Regions from separate parts of the Paenibacillus sp. PastF-3 genome, predicted to be linked through region 2. Evidence: riboswitches for the same ligand, from Rfam matches in the RefSeq annotation. Region 2 holds a riboswitch; the other holds the start of a gene.
What was found. A riboswitch is a leader RNA that binds a small molecule or an ion and turns the genes downstream of it on or off. The one in region 2 is predicted to bind cyclic di-AMP.
Positions count from the first base shown of each region.

Region 1: linked by a shared signal. The riboswitch ahead of M2444_RS26680 (alpha/beta fold hydrolase) and the one ahead of M2444_RS32705 (C40 family peptidase) in region 2 are both predicted to bind cyclic di-AMP.

Region 1 covers NZ_JARXWM010000018.1:36,547-44,281, forward strand. Annotated here, with positions in the region: gene M2444_RS26660 (exosporium glycoprotein BclB-related protein) at 1-459, shown strand, start outside; gene M2444_RS26665 (cysteine desulfurase family protein) at 604-1,716, opposite strand; gene mnmH (tRNA 2-selenouridine(34) synthase MnmH) at 1,768-2,805, opposite strand; gene selD (selenide, water dikinase SelD) at 2,863-3,921, opposite strand; gene M2444_RS26680 (alpha/beta fold hydrolase) at 4,169-4,978, opposite strand; cyclic di-AMP (ydaO/yuaA leader) riboswitch at 5,084-5,269, opposite strand; gene M2444_RS26685 (hypothetical protein) at 5,491-5,664, opposite strand; gene M2444_RS26690 (Nif3-like dinuclear metal center hexameric protein) at 5,749-6,543, opposite strand; gene M2444_RS26695 (endo-1,4-beta-xylanase) at 6,655-7,674, opposite strand; gene M2444_RS26700 (glycoside hydrolase family 43 protein) at 7,720-7,735, opposite strand, start outside.
Region 2 covers NZ_JARXWM010000032.1:19,194-26,928, reverse strand. Annotated here, with positions in the region: gene M2444_RS32710 (C40 family peptidase) at 1-478, opposite strand, end outside; cyclic di-AMP (ydaO/yuaA leader) riboswitch at 484-625, opposite strand; gene M2444_RS32705 (C40 family peptidase) at 985-1,413, opposite strand; cyclic di-AMP (ydaO/yuaA leader) riboswitch at 1,467-1,604, opposite strand; gene M2444_RS32700 (hypothetical protein) at 1,818-2,648, opposite strand; gene M2444_RS32695 (M1 family metallopeptidase) at 2,660-4,666, opposite strand; gene M2444_RS32690 (YwhD family protein) at 4,770-5,276, shown strand; gene M2444_RS32685 (AbrB/MazE/SpoVT family DNA-binding domain-containing protein) at 5,378-5,851, opposite strand; gene M2444_RS32680 (transglycosylase domain-containing protein) at 6,054-7,735, opposite strand, start outside.

The DNA of each region.
Region 1 (7,735 bases), on a different contig from region 2:
GGTTTGGTTGGAACAACAAGCCTTGTTGGCTTCGGAAGTTCAGCCACAGGCATTTCTCTTGTTGGCGGGAATATAGATTTGACAGGTACAGTTCTTGGACCTCTTATCAACTTTGCATTCTCGACTCCGCGTGCTGGAGTGATAACATCCCTTGCTGCTTACTTCAGTAATACCATAGCTCTATCACTTATTGGTACTACTGTAACTGTGACAGCACAATTGTACCAATCTGCCACACCAAATAACACATTCACTCCTATTCCTGGAGCAATAGTACCACTGCCACCTATCACAGGCGCTATTACTCTAGGCACGTTTGTCAGCGGAGTTACAAATGGTATCGATTTTGCTGTAACACCGCAGACACGTCTGCTTATGGTATTCTCAGCTACTGCCACAGGTCTCACCCTTGTAAATACAGTCACTGGTTATGCAAGTGCTGGCTTTACAATTGTATAATCGCTAAAATCAATAAAAGCATCTGCCTATCCTTTTGAAGGAGTGACAGATGCTTTTTTTAAAACTATACGATATGCAGATTCAACTTCTAGATTTTCCGGAATCACACAAGCGCCATTAGCTACTCCACCACTGGCAATCTATTCACAACAAATATCCTTTCAGCTTACCGATAACCTCATCGATCTCCGTTTTCGTCGTATACCGTCCCACACTAAAACGAACCGCTCCCTGCCCAATACTTGCTGAGACATTCATTGCCTTTAGAACAGGCGAAATCAATGTTTCTCCAGAATGACAAGCTGAGCCTGTTGAGGCAGCCACATCTTCTAGCGAAGCAATCACTTCGTGACCCACAGCTCCTAGAAAGCTAATGTTAAGTGTGTTGGGCAATCGTTTATGCCTATGACCGTTCAGGTGAATTCTGTCGCCAAAAACCTCCTGCAATCGGTCATAGAAATAATCCGCAATCTTTTTCACACGTTCTCTGGAAGCAGAGTCCGAAGCAAGCTCACAGGCTTTTCCTAATCCAATAATGTAAGGTGTGTTTTCGGTACCTGCTCGTCTTCCCTGCTCATGACCTGCCCCATGAATCAATGGTTCGATGTGAATGCCCTCTCGGATGTACAGTGCTCCAATCCCTTTTGGCGCATATAATTTATGACCTGCCAGCGTTAGAAAATCCACCGCTAACTCAGCCACATCGAGTACTACTTTTCCAGCGGACTGTGAAGCATCGGTATGTACAAGAACACCTCGTTCGTGGCAGACCTCGGCTATTTCTTTGATCGGCTGAATCGTGCCCGTTTCGTTGTTAGAGTGCATAATGGAGACTAGTATAGTTTGGTCTGTAAGCTGCTTTTTCACATCGTCTACCTGCACCATTCCATACGCGTCAACAGGTACATAGGTAATCGTGTAGCCCAACTGCTCCAGATACTGACACGGTTTAATTACCGCAGGATGCTCCACAGCAGACACAATAATGTGATTGCCTTTATGTCGATAGGTTTGGGCGACTCCCTTGATGACGGTATTATTCGATTCACTACCCCCACTGGTGAAAAGCACCTCTCCCGGCGCACAATTCAGGAAATTAGCCACCTGTGTTCTCGCTTGCTCGATTCCGAGTTTAGCTTCTTGCCCCAAAGAATGACTGCTTGAAGGATTGCCAAAATGACCATAAAGATAAGGAATCATAACCTCTGCTACTTCCTTATCTACAGGTGTTGTAGCGTTATAGTCTAAATAGATCATTTGTACTGAGCCTCCTCTAAACCCCTCATACATCACGATACATAAAGCTTATTAAGCCTGATTATTTTTCAAAAAAGAACGCACCGCAACCTCAGCTTCATCTAAATTGTTCACCTTAAAGGTAACTCTCTCAATGCCTTCATACTGAGTAGACGTGTAATCGTATTTAGGATCATAGTAGTATTCTAACAGCAGCGCCACAGCTTCCCCGAACAAATCGGCTTGCAAGCACCGTTCGATTTCCGCCGCAATGGGGATATGAATTCGGGATTTGATACTTCGAAAGGCTGAAATACACTGTTCTTTATATTCTTCTGGACGATAATCCTTAAGGATTTGCTGCACTCTAGCTTGCAAAGGCAGTTCAATCCAAATCTGCGTTGCGGTCTCTTTTTGCTCGGTCATAAATGGAGGCATTACGACCTTCCCAATCTTCTTGCTCTCTGCTTCAAACAGTACATAAGGAGCATCCTCAAGCTTAATTAATTCTTCCAAAAGAAGACTATCGAACGTTTTCTGATTATTTGCCTGAAGTCCGATCTCGCCAAAGATAGAACCGCGGTGACCCGCCATTCCTTCCAAATCCAGAACGGGGTAGCCTTGCGCTTTCAGGCGGTGCAGCAGGTTTGTTTTGCCTGTCCCCGTATTTCCATGAATTACATAAGGCTTCGCCTTGAATTCAAAGGACTCCAGTTCATCGAGTACCCATTTACGGTAAGCTTTATAGCCGCCAATCAATCGGTAAGCGTGAATATCCATTAAAGAAAGTACGGTCGCAGTTGTACGGCTGCGCATACCTCCCCTCCAGCAGAATACAGCCTTGTCCCCTTGAATCTCAGCAAATTCTTTGACAAAGGAAGGTAGCTTCGCCGCAGCAATCTCCAAACCGCGTTCTTTCGCAGCCTGCACACTTGTCTGTTTATACAGCGTACCTACTTCAGCTCGTTCCTCATCGTCAAAAAAAGGAATGTTCAAGCTCTCTGGCAATGTCGCATCTTTATATTCAGAAGGAGATCGAACGTCGATAACGGTGATCTGCTTCTTATTCTTTAACACTCTTAGTTCTTCCAGTGTAATATCCTGAAACAATGCGCTCTCTCCTCTGGTGGCTAACTTCTTAGGTCGCCTCTAAGCTGAACTCCATCGTTATTGCGCAGCTATAACTGCAATCTGACCCGGATGTTCTTTCGTGACCTCTCCTATCAATGCCGCTTCTACACCTGCATCTACTAACTCTTTTAGCAAATCCTCACTTTGTTCAGGAGCAACAGAGATTAGCAATCCACCAGAAGTCACAGCATCACACAGAATATAGCGGCTTAATTGATCCATCTCCTCCGGATAAAGAATACTGCCCTCCAAATGGGCAAAGTTATTTTTAGTGCCACCTGGAACAAAGCCCTGCTCCGCGAGCTCTCTTACTCTTGGCAGCATCGGTACATCCCCTTGACGAATAATCAGTCCGTGATTACTTCCCTTTGCCATTTCCGAGGCATGTCCCAGCAGCCCAAATCCGGTAACATCTGTACAAGCATGTACATCATAGGGCTCCATGACTTCAGCCGCTTTTTTATTTAGTGTAGACATGACTGTCGTAAGGCGTGTAGTTTCTTCTGGGGATAGCTGATCCTTTTTAATAGAAGTCGTTAAGATGCCCACACCGATAGGTTTGGTCAAAATCAGCTTGTCTCCTACCTGCGCACCTGCATTCGTTCTTACTTTGTCCGGATGCACAAGGCCCGTAACAGCCAATCCAAATTTAGGCTCTTTATCGTCGATCGAATGTCCGCCCACAAGCGTTGCTCCTGCTTCCTGCACTTTATCCGCTGCACCGCGCAAAATGTCACCGAGAATGCTTTTGTCCAGAACAGAAATAGGGAAGGCCACAATATTAAGCACCGTAAGCGGCTTACCGCCCATAGCATAAATATCACTTAATGCATTGGCTGCTGCAATTTGCCCAAAGGAATAAGGGTCGTCCACGATCGGCGTGAAAAAATCAACAGTCTGCACTAATGCTAGATCATCACTTAATCGATATACTCCAGCGTCATCACTGGTATCCAGACCTACAAGTAGATCCGGATTTGGAACGGTTGGTGGCAGACTGCGAATAACCTGCATGAGATCAGCAGGACCAATTTTGCAGCCGCAGCCCCCTTTTGAAGATAATGAGGTCAATTTTATGGTTTCGGCTTGAGACATCATGACTCAGCTCCTTTAAATAGTTAATGTCGAATATCTTTAATCTTACATCAGTAGACAGCATTGTACAAAATACAAAGCTACTAAAAAAGCTGGCTCACACGTAGCATTCACTACCCTTGAGTCAGCCTTTGGTTCGAAATCCAATTCTTTAGGGAAATCTGCCCTACAGCTCTAATGAAATAGGAGTGTCCCGCATAATTTCAATGGCTGCGGGAGCACTCCTTCTTTTCTCAATTTCATAGGATCAGCTAATCTGCTGAGTGCCCTGCTGCTTCTCCAAAAAACGTTGAAGAATCGCATTAAACTGCTCCGGCTGACACAGATTACTCGGATCTAATGCATTCGGGATAATCGCCAACTGCGCATGCGGCAATTGAGACACCATTTCCTTCATACAATTCACTCCAAATTCATTAAAGTCCCCTACAATACATAAAGCGGGACGGTTAAAAGCTTTTAAGCATCTGGTGTAATCCACATGGCTCGTGGCCAGCCTTTGCCGATATAACTCCCGTGGACGTTTGTCCAGCAGCCCTCTTCTAATCTCATTGTAGGCGAGACTCCAGCGCTCTCGGTACATCATCCGAATCGAAGGCAGCACCAGCTCGCTTGGGAGGTAATACATTAGCAAGCTGCAATACGCTGCCATAAGCTGTATTTTCCCTACAAGGGTTGATCCGTGGCTCCTACAGAAGCTATCCGCGACCACGATTGCTTTTACACGCTCAGGATATTGTTTGGCAATATGTTGCACGACTAAACCGCCATAGGCGATCCCAACAAAAACTGCTTCACGAACCCCCAGGTCATTTAACAGCATAATCAGATCCAGACATTGCGTTTCAATAATCTCATTAGGGGCCTCCAGGAGTTCACCTGACTTGCCATTCCCCCGTAAATCGCACAAAATCACTTTATATTTATCGGAAAAGTACTCCAGTTGTGGTTTGAACATACTGTGTGTTAATCCATGTCCATGGATAAACACAACCGGAGTGCCAGTTCCATTGATTTCGTAATAGAGCGAAGTTCCGTTCAGTTTAGCGATAGGCAAAGGTAACACCTCTTTCATAATAAATTCTACGACTGTATCTGCTTATAAACGCAGCAAAAAACCACAGAGGGATTCTCTGTGGCTATTCATCACTAAACACGCCATTCATCCTCTCTCCATACGCTTACGAGGTTAGCTGTCGGATTCGGGCAGTGAGAGTTGCCCTACCTGCAAGGTTGCATGTTATGCACCCGGAACAGGATTCACCCCATAACTAGTACCGATTGTTACACTGGTTCCCAGTTGTTGGTTCCCCCGCTTTCCTTAACGGAAATTAAGCGGACTTCATATGTAATTGTCAGTTATGTGATGAATCATACTCCGTGTAAGGTTTCTTGTAAAGTTGAGCTGTGGGCAAAATAATGTTGAAAGCCATGCTTTTCATTTCATATTGAGCATACACTTCGTTTTCTCTTTCTTTTGCTCTTGTTTACTCAATATATCTAGAAAAAGCCGAGCGGACATCAGAGATCAATCCCTGAACTACTCGGCTTCTTTATACAATCATATGGCTACAACAGATTGGCGTTTTTCAATGCATGCTCCCAGCTCGGAAAAAAGAACAGCGCACTTCTCATTAGATCAGGGTCGCTTTGCTTCACTTGCTTTTTGCTGATCGAGCTTCCATCGGTTTGAAGCTTTTTGATACGAGTTAACACTTCATCAGCCTCCAAAGGAATTTCCATTGAAACACTCCTTTCTCAGTGACCTGGTTTCCCATCATTTTCTCCATAATATGCAAATTTATTCTTCATTTCCATTTCGATGGACTACACTAGCTGATAGATCGGTTGTTCAGCAATAAAATAAGTAGGAATTATTCGATATTTCTGTGCCAGAACTTCAGCTAAATATTTCATTCCTGGAGCTTCACTTTCCGCATGACCTAACATAATCAGCGCTTTTGATCTGCCTTGATGGACTGCATCCCTCACATATTCTGGAGTTTCCCATTCCGGGCCCTCGCCAGCAATGATTAAATCAAGATTGTGCTGATTAAAAAGAGGAATAGCCATCGTCCCACCTCCTCGGTAACCTACTAATATCCCCACATGTCTGCATGTCTGTGATAGATCGCCGGCAACGCGTACGTAGGGGATGCCTAGCTTTCTTTTTATATACTGAGCCGCTTCACTTACCGTCATAGCTGGAATCGATAGGATTGTAGCAGTGGGTTGCTGCTCAACCACATAGGCTGACCATTCAAGCTCTCGTAGCAAGCCCACCATGATCCCATCCGGTTGATGCCGATGCCAATAATCATGATAACGAAAAATAGCCAGTTCAGAACGCTCAATCAAACTCCGTTTCGCGCGATACACAGGGTCATCCTCTAACCACTCGCTGGGATCATGATGACTGTAAAACACACCTTCGTGTGTAATTAACAAATTGGCGTTCATAGCAATCGCTCGTTCCACAACATATTGCGTAGCGCAAAATGCCGTAACCATCCCTGTAATCACCATTTCTGGATTCCCCGGCTTTAGAGTATCTACAGTTCCATCTATCTGTTCCACAGTTCCCATTAAATCTTCCAGAATCATTCTAATTGTCACGCTCACTTTAATCCGCCCTTTGAGATCTATTCTACTAATCTATCAACGTATAAATAACCCGCCCTTAATCGATATAAGGACGGGTTCACAGTTCATCATTTGAGCAGCTTGCCCACTCTATGATTTCATTTCAGAGGCGATCATTCGATGGAAAGCTGGCTTCGGCTTATGCCCTTCATCGAATAGGAACGGCCAGTTCTTCCGTCCACGAACAGGGAAATCATCCAGCCAAGTATAGTCATCTGCTGCTCCCCAGAACGTGACCGAGCTAATCACGTCACGGTATTCTTTCAGCAGGGCAAACATCGCTTCATATCGTTTGGCCTGCAGTTCAAGCATATCAGTTGGTGCAGCCCTTAGATCCTTACGTTTGTCATCGAAACGGAACATGGATACATCCAGCTCTGTCAGTTGGAGCTGAAGTCCTAAGGATGCATATTTCTCAATAGCTGCACGGATATCATCTAGACTAGGATCGTATAAATTCCAGTGTGCCTGCAATCCGACGCCATGGATCGGCACATCCTGTTCCAGCAGTGACTTCACCAGTTCATAGATTTTGTCACGTTTTAATGGATGGGATTCATTGTAGTCGTTGTAGAATAATAATGCCTTAGGATCAGCTTCATGGGCGAATTCAAACGCTTTGGCGATAAAATCCGGGCCCACAATGTCGAGCCACTTCGAATGGCGAAGAAGCTCTTCACCTTCATCGGCTATAACTTCATTGACAACATCCCAAGCATAAATATCTTCCTTATAACGCCCTACTACGGTCTGAATATGTGATTTAACTCGTGAGAGCAAAGTCTCTTTACTTACAGATCCACCGTTCTTATCCTCAAACAGCCAATCTGTAGTTTGGTTATGCCAGATCAAGGTATGTCCACGCATCGCCATATCATATTTCCGGGCGAAGGCAACCAGCTGGTCTGCCTCCTTAAAATTATAAATGTTCTCAAGCGGATGCAGACTCTCAAACTTCATCTCATTTTCAGCGGTGATACTATTGAAATGATAGGCAAGTAACTGCTCCTGTGATTGGATCGTCAATGGGTTGACGGCTGCGCCAATTTTGAAATCCTTAGCGAACACTGTCTTTAGTGCAGGCTCTGTAAAATCACTAGCTTGTCTCAACAAGTTCCCTCCTAACAAACGCAATTATATTCCGTATTCGACTTATTAAGACCGATAATCA
Region 2 (7,735 bases):
CATTATCTTCTGTCTCAGAAGCAACAGAATGATAAGCATCCGTGCTCATAATGCGTTTAGCGCCGATGTAGCGTTTCACGTAGTAGCTATCACTCAGGGAGCTAATCGTTACACCGCGTGAGGAAGATGCGTGTGCAAACTTGCCTTCACCGACATAAATACCGACATGGGAGACACCCTTGCCACTTGTATTGAAGAATACAAGATCTCCAGATCTTAAATCATCTTGGGAGATAGCAGTACCCATTTGAAACTGGGAACCTGATTGGTGTGGTAGGTTAATACCAATTTTATCAAATACATACATTGTAAATCCGGAGCAATCAAATCCATTTGTGGAGATGCCGCCGGATACGTACTTAGTTCCGATGGTCTTGTCGATCACTTTATCCATTTTGGAATCCGCGAAAGCGCTTCCTGCTCCAATGGTGAAAATAATGGAAAAGCTAAGTACTGCTGCTGCTAGCTTCTTCTTCAAAAGTTTATACCCCTTCCGGATGCCTACGAGGTTAGCTTAAGGGTTCGGTTGAAGGTCCCCTATGACCCCTCTAAAAATGGAGGTCAATTCACCCAAAGTTGGTTCCCCCGTTTTCCTAATAGTCAGGAAACTCGGCTGATACTGTTGATTAGGAATAGCTTGTAATCAATACATGACAAAACCTTTGTAAATAACAACTTAATGATTACAAAAATGTTACTAAAATCTTACTGCAGTTATTGTAACAAACAGAGTGCCGCTTGGCAATCGTTTTTAACATAATCATGCAGAAAAATTCGTTTTTTTAAAGACAAAATGCATATGTAAGCGATAATATTAAACTAATTTTTATATTTATTGAAATTTTTATCAAATAAAATTGTTTAAAGTCTGTTCTAGAGGTGTAAAGAATATAATGAGGCAAAAGAAAACCTGGATTCGATTAAGTCAATAATCAAACCCAGGTCCTATATAATGTAATTGTGTGGTTTAGTTGTGGCGAAGTATTAATCGTAGGCTACAGCTTGATATGAGGAAGTACTCATTACTCTTTTAGCACCAACGTAGCGATTGGCCCAGTAGGACTGGCTAAGTGAAGTGATGGTTACGCCATATGAAGATGATGATTGTGCGAATTTTCCGTTTCCAACATAAATGCCGACATGGGATACGCCGTTGCCCAATGTGTTAAAGAAAACTAGGTCACCTGAACGCAACTTGCTTTTGGCTACAGGAGTTCCAACATTATATTGAGCTTTTGAAGTACGGGGCAAAGAAAGACCCACCTTCTTGAATACATACGTAGTAAATCCAGAACAGTCAAACCCGGCAGTGCTAGTGCCTCCGGTTTTATAGGCAACTCCAATTGTCTTTGAAATAACACTGTCCATCTTAGAATCTGCAAAGGCACTTCCTCCACCAATAGAGAACGCCATCACAAGTCCTAGCGCCGCAGCGACGCATGCTTTTCTTAAATTCTTCAAAAAAATTGTACCCCTTCCAATGCCTGTGAGGTTAGCTTAAGGATTCGGTAGAAGTTTCCCTATGATCCCTGCAAAGCGAGATCAATTCACCCAAAATATGGTTCCCCCACTTCCTGGTGCCAGGAATTCGGCGTTTTATGCACCAGATAGTGACTTATCGACAAAACTACGATAAATACATGAAGTTATGTAGAAATCGTTTCAAATGATTACAAACTTGTTACCAATGGAACAGGACTTATTGTAACAAAGTCTTTATGATTTTGCAAATCGACATAATTTTCTATAACGCGAAAGAGTCCCGGCTCCTGATTGAGGAACCGGGACTCTTATATTATGTGCTGTAAGACCTTGAATTATTGTGGGAATGCTTTACTGTGCCATAGATGATATTGTGCTGAGATTCCCCACATTTTGAAGAGTGTAGAAGGCAGGGGTGAGATTTGACGGATAATCAGCGCCGGTAGGCCAGGGCAGAAGAGACCCGTTAGTCCGCATATTAGCAAAAGAACCAGACCTGCTGCACCAAGTAGGATTGAAATGCCTATTGCTGGAATCAGCGACTTCAAGCAAATGAATAGGGAGGAGAACATCCCCGTGCCGCTGGTATAACCAAACTGCATATATAGAAGGAACAGGCGTACGATAAAGATGTATATAAGCCATGCCAATACGTATGGAATTAGATGAAGTAACAAAGAGTAGTTCAAAAAGGAGGACAAGAATAGCCCGTACATTTTTGGAGCGAGCCAGTATAACGGAAGTAGTGCGAGCACCCATTCGATTAGACTGAAGATAAACACAGGAAATCCATAAAGCTTCATACCGGGAAAAAAGAACAGGCCACGCTCTCCTTTTCGCTCCTGATGGAGTTCATGCAGTAATCCTGACCTTATGAAGGGGGAGAGCAGAAGTCGAAAGACAACAAGTCCTAGGAACATCCATAACCAAGTACGTATCGCAGGATCTGTGTTCAAGCTGAACTGTCCTTCGACATAATAGAGTAGTCTGCCCATTCCGCTGCCTCCAGCGTCTTTATCTGGATAGCGCAGCAGAATAGGAACGATAGCAGACCGGATGAAGCCGTACATAAAGTAGCCCCAGAGCAGTCGGTAGATGAAGAGCAGAATCAGAATATAAAATTGCTCCTTCATGCTTTGCCAGCCGCGGGTTATCGATGTTCTCACAATCATTCACCTCACCAGACAAGAGTTCCGAGCACGGTTTCAACTAGTTTAGTTACACTTAATGTCCAGCGGGAGAGTGTTTTGGGCTCTATTTCCGCCAGTCTGAAGTTGTTCAGATGTTTGCTTTCTAAAAGAACGGTATGCTCAGGATCAACCTCAGCAGAGAGGAGAAGCTTATCGCTTAACAATTGGAATGTAGTCTCTGCCCCTTCACCGCTCCAGACCCGCTCTGTCGCAGAGCCATCGTCGAATGTGAATTTAATGGGAACGTCAACATAATGGCTCCCTTTGTTTGTAATCTTTACTATGGATTCATAGCTCTGAGCATCGCTGTTGCCATTCTTTTTAATCGTAATCGTATCTACTGAGAAATCAGGAGCACCACCACCATAAATATAATCTTCGAAATAAGGCTGCCATGATTTTTTGGTTATCTTCTCAACGACTTTTTGAAAATCAGATGTAGTGGGGTGCTGGAAACGGAATTTACGTGCGTAAGTGGACATGATGCTGTTCATTGCTTTAGTGCCTACTTGGCGTTCAATATCCTTGAGTACTAGCTTTCCGCGAATATACACATTCCGGCTATAGGATTCTGCCCCGGCGTATTTCCATGTCTCTAAATTTAGCGGCTCTGATTTGGTCACCAGGCTGGACTGAAGAGGGAGATTCGTTTTGATGCCATATTCTTGCTCCATGAGTCTGTCTTCAGCATAAGAAGTAAAGCTTTCGTCTAACCAAGCCTCCTCGAATTCATTGCTGGCCACCATACCGTAGAAGTATTGATGGCCAATCTCATGAACGACGGTTCTTTCAAGTGAGGTGTCAGGAGAAGAGTCTGTCGCTCCAAACGCTGTAACGAGTGTTGGATACTCCATTCCTCCAGCTCCATTGCCCTCCTTAGGCGGAACGACAATAGATAGCGTCGAGTAGGGATAAGGACCATACCATTTGCTGAAGTAGGTCAGAGCAGCCTTAGCGGCCTGAAGGTATCGTTCCTTTAAGTCTTTGTGTAATGGATCGAGATACACCTTAATCCGTACACCAGGCACTTCTGGCGTAGAGAAGGCTTCTTCGGCTACTGTAAAATCAGGAGATGCCGCCCAAGCAAAGTCATGGACATCGTCAGCGTAGAACTGATATATTTTTTGATCTTGCTTTAGCTTGGCACTCTTCACAGGAAATCCGGTCGCAGCTACCGTGTAGTCGGAAGGAACCGCAATCGTTACATTAAAGATGCCAAAATCGCTGTAAAACTCAGAGGTGCCGTGATACTGATGCAAATCCCAGCCTTCCTCCTTAACCCCACGTGTGCCCATAGGCTCGTATACACTAAGTTTAGGGAACCATTGCCCAGCCATCACGAAATTGCCTGATGCGCCCATACGGGCAAATATTTTGGGGAGCTGGACCTCGTACCGGAGTTTAAGCGTGACACTTTCTCCACCATTAACCGGCTGTGGGAGATGTACCTTTAGGAGTGTCTTATCGTTGACGTTACCATCATCGGGCTGTACAAATTGCACTCTTTGCATTAGAGAAGTTCCTTCTGTTGTGCGCAAATCGGTTAAAGTCATATTTCCGAAGCCGTTCTCTGGCATGGTGTCACTTCGGAGCGTTCCTCCGGACTCCTTCATAAAGGTAGTATCTGGTGAAGAAAAAGCATTAGGATACATATGAAAATATAGATCACTTACCGGTTTTACACCGGGGTGTGTCCAGGTTACCGTCTCAGAAGCAATTAAGGTTTCTGTATCAGGAACAAGCTGAACATCGATGTGATACTCGACAACTCGTTGACTTAATGCCTCTTCTGCTGGAACGGGGGCGCTATCAGGCAGTGTCTGCTGTGGTGCAGCTGCAGGAGCTGTGCCGCTTGAGGACTTGGCCTCTTTTGAAACAAAGCTAGTAACAGAAGATGTAGAGTTATCCCCCGAATTGACCCATATGCCTCCTAAAAGCACGAGGGTGGCCAGGGTCGCAAAGATGATGATGTACCTTAATGACAGTGACTTCATAGTGTGATTCCTCCCGTGACAAGCATCTACGGGATGTATATGTTTGCAATCGCCGCATTATTAGCTAAAATTAAATTATTCGTAAGAGGAAGGGTGTGCACTGGTGGACAACATACAACCGGAGGGCAAGAAACAGATTGCCTTAAATATTGTGAATGCCAAAAGTAAACATAAAGGCTTTGGAGCAGGCTCTATAGAGCTCAATAACGTATCACCTGTCATTATTGATGGCGGTGAAGCAGTCATTGATATTGGTGCCATGCATGCCAAGAGTAAGGTTGAAAAGGGAATTAAATTCTCCATGAACCGTGAAGATGTACCTAATGGTAGACAGGTTTGGGTGGTATGGGTAGCCGTGGATCGTACACAGGATAGTCAATTTTATGGTGGAATAACGGCCTGCGAAATGTGGATCGATACGGAAGCGCGTCGCGGTTGGAAAATTCTCGCCGAGCATGTCAATAAGTTGGATGCTGCTCTAAAACGCAAAATCGATGTGGGAGGACTTGGCGCAGTTGAAAAAAACGCCCTAAAATCCCTCTTGATCTCTCATAATGAGACATGGTGGACTGCGTCCTCTGATGAGCTTAAGGCTGCACTGACTGAGTAGGAACGAATTACCCGGTCAAGGTTACCTGATACAGAAAAAAGGCTTCGACATCCTGAAATAGGAGAGTCGAAGCTTTTTTGAATTGAACACAATGAATTAGTTTACGATTTGCCTGCCGTACTAAGTTTGCGTTTGAGTTGACTTACTCTGGCTTGACTGATCCCAAGAATTTCAGCAAGCTCTTTCTGATTGGCATATGGATGTTCTTCTATGGCCCGCTCCAGGCGTTGGCACATATCCTCTGTCTTCGTCTTCCGGATCGTGCTGCTGTGCTCTGACACTTCGCTTGCAAAATCTTGGCGTGTCTCAGGCACTTGAGACATGCGTTCAGGGTCGGCAATTTCTTTTAGACAGCTACTGCAAATAAATTGCTCTTTATAGTAGGTGACATGGTCGTGGCTTCTGCAAAATGTACATTCTGTCGAGGTGTACTTCCTGAGTATGATGGTGTTATCGTTTAGTATAAAAAATTCGATAGGATCACCAATGTCGATATTACGAGTCATACGGATTTCTGCGGGAACCACAATTCTCCCAAGACTGTCTAAACTCCGGATCATGCCTGTATCCTTCATCCCATGTCCCTCATTTACATCTTTATATTTTGGTTGCTACTAACTATTATAGCAGTAATTGTGAGTTAAGAGAATGGGGTGAATATAATTAATGAAGCGGTTACATCCTTTGCGGGAGAAGTGAAAATCGAGTTTGGCCATCCTATGGATTCTACAATAAATAAGTAATAAAAAAGAAAAACCTCTTCAATGAATGAAGAGGTTAATTCAACCACCAGCGTTTAATATTGTTCCACAGGGAACGACTTTCTTCAGCAGGATCTACTTTGCTTTGTACATCATCTTCAGCGGGCCCTTTGCCGTGTTGATCACAGTATTCGGTGGGCTCAGTTCCGCTAATGAAAGTCTCCAGTTCTTTTTCGGGACAGGCTGCTGTAGCGAGCTTACCGGACTGCGGATTGATGTATACACTGATTACGCCATCTGGAATGGGAAAAATCTTAGGCGGGATATTTTCCAACGCTTTTTCAGTAAACTCCGCGAAAATTGGAGCTGCCCGTCGACCGTCGGTAGTTGTGATATCGCGCCCCTTATCATATCCAACCCAAACTGCAGTGGATAGCTCGGGGGTGAAGCCTACCATCCAGCCGTCTGTATCCGTAGTTCCAGTCTTGCCGGCTACCGGACGTTTGATTATAGAAGCAACGCGATTTCCTGTCCCCCCTGTCTCAAATACCCCCTCCATTAAACGGGTCAATACATAGGCGGCAGAAGGCTCTACAATGGCTTCACCCTTTGGCTGTGGTGCTTCATACAGCACCATTCCATTAGAATCCGTTATTTTTAGAATGGCTGTGATTGGCATTTTTTGACCACTGTTTCCAATAACAGCGAATGCCGCAGCCATTTCTAGCGGACTGATCGGTGAGGTACCGAGTGCCAGTGACGGCACGCTTTGAAGCGGACTGTTAATGCCCATCTTGGCTGCCATCTCGCTCACCTTATCCGCGCCGATCTTCATGATCGTATTCACAGCATAGATATTGTCGGATGCTGCAATGGCTTGTCGCATATTGATTTCGCCCAGATACTTATCCCCGAAGTTCCGAGGCTGGTAGGTTTTGCGATTATTATCATAATGGAACATCGTTGGCTGGCTTTTGAAAACGGAAAGACCAGTCATCTCTTTAGAAGAGAGTGCTGCTAAATACATGATCGGCTTAAAGGATGAGCCAGGCTGACGTGTGGTGGCTAGAGCATGATTGTATTGGTTGGTACGATAATTTTTCCCGCCGACCATAGCTTTAATGTAACCAGTGCGAGGATCAATGGAAACAAGAGCAGTCTCCAGATCACTCTTTTGATCCATCTCTTTGTCGACTGCTTGTTCTGCGGCATGCTGCATGTCAGGGTCAAGGGTAGTGTACACATTTAGCCCCCCTTGTTCCAGCTCATCACTGCTGATGTGAAGAGATTCTGTGGCCAGATTGCGGATATAATCTCTGAAATAAGGTGCAACCACAGTGGTATCCTTCTGGCCTTGTGGTTTTAAGTTCAAGTTCTCCTGAACAGCCTTTCCTGCTTCTTCTTGTGTGATTTCTCCTAAATTGGTCATGACAGTCAAAATAATTTTTTGGCGTTTTTTAGCGTTGTCTAAATGATTGTAAGGCGAATAATTGGTTGGTCCTTTTGGGATTCCAGCTAGCATGGTACTCTCAGCCAAGTCTAAATCCACTGCAGATTTACCAAAATACATTTGAGAGGCTGCTTCAATGCCATAGGCACCATGACCATAGTAGATGTTATTTAAATACATGTTCAAGATTTCATCTTTGCTGTATTTCATCTCGAGCTGCATCGTATACAAGGCTTCTTTAGCTTTGCGCGTCCATGTCTTCTCGTGGGATAGATAAAGATTTCTCGCGAGCTGCTGAGTTAGCGTGC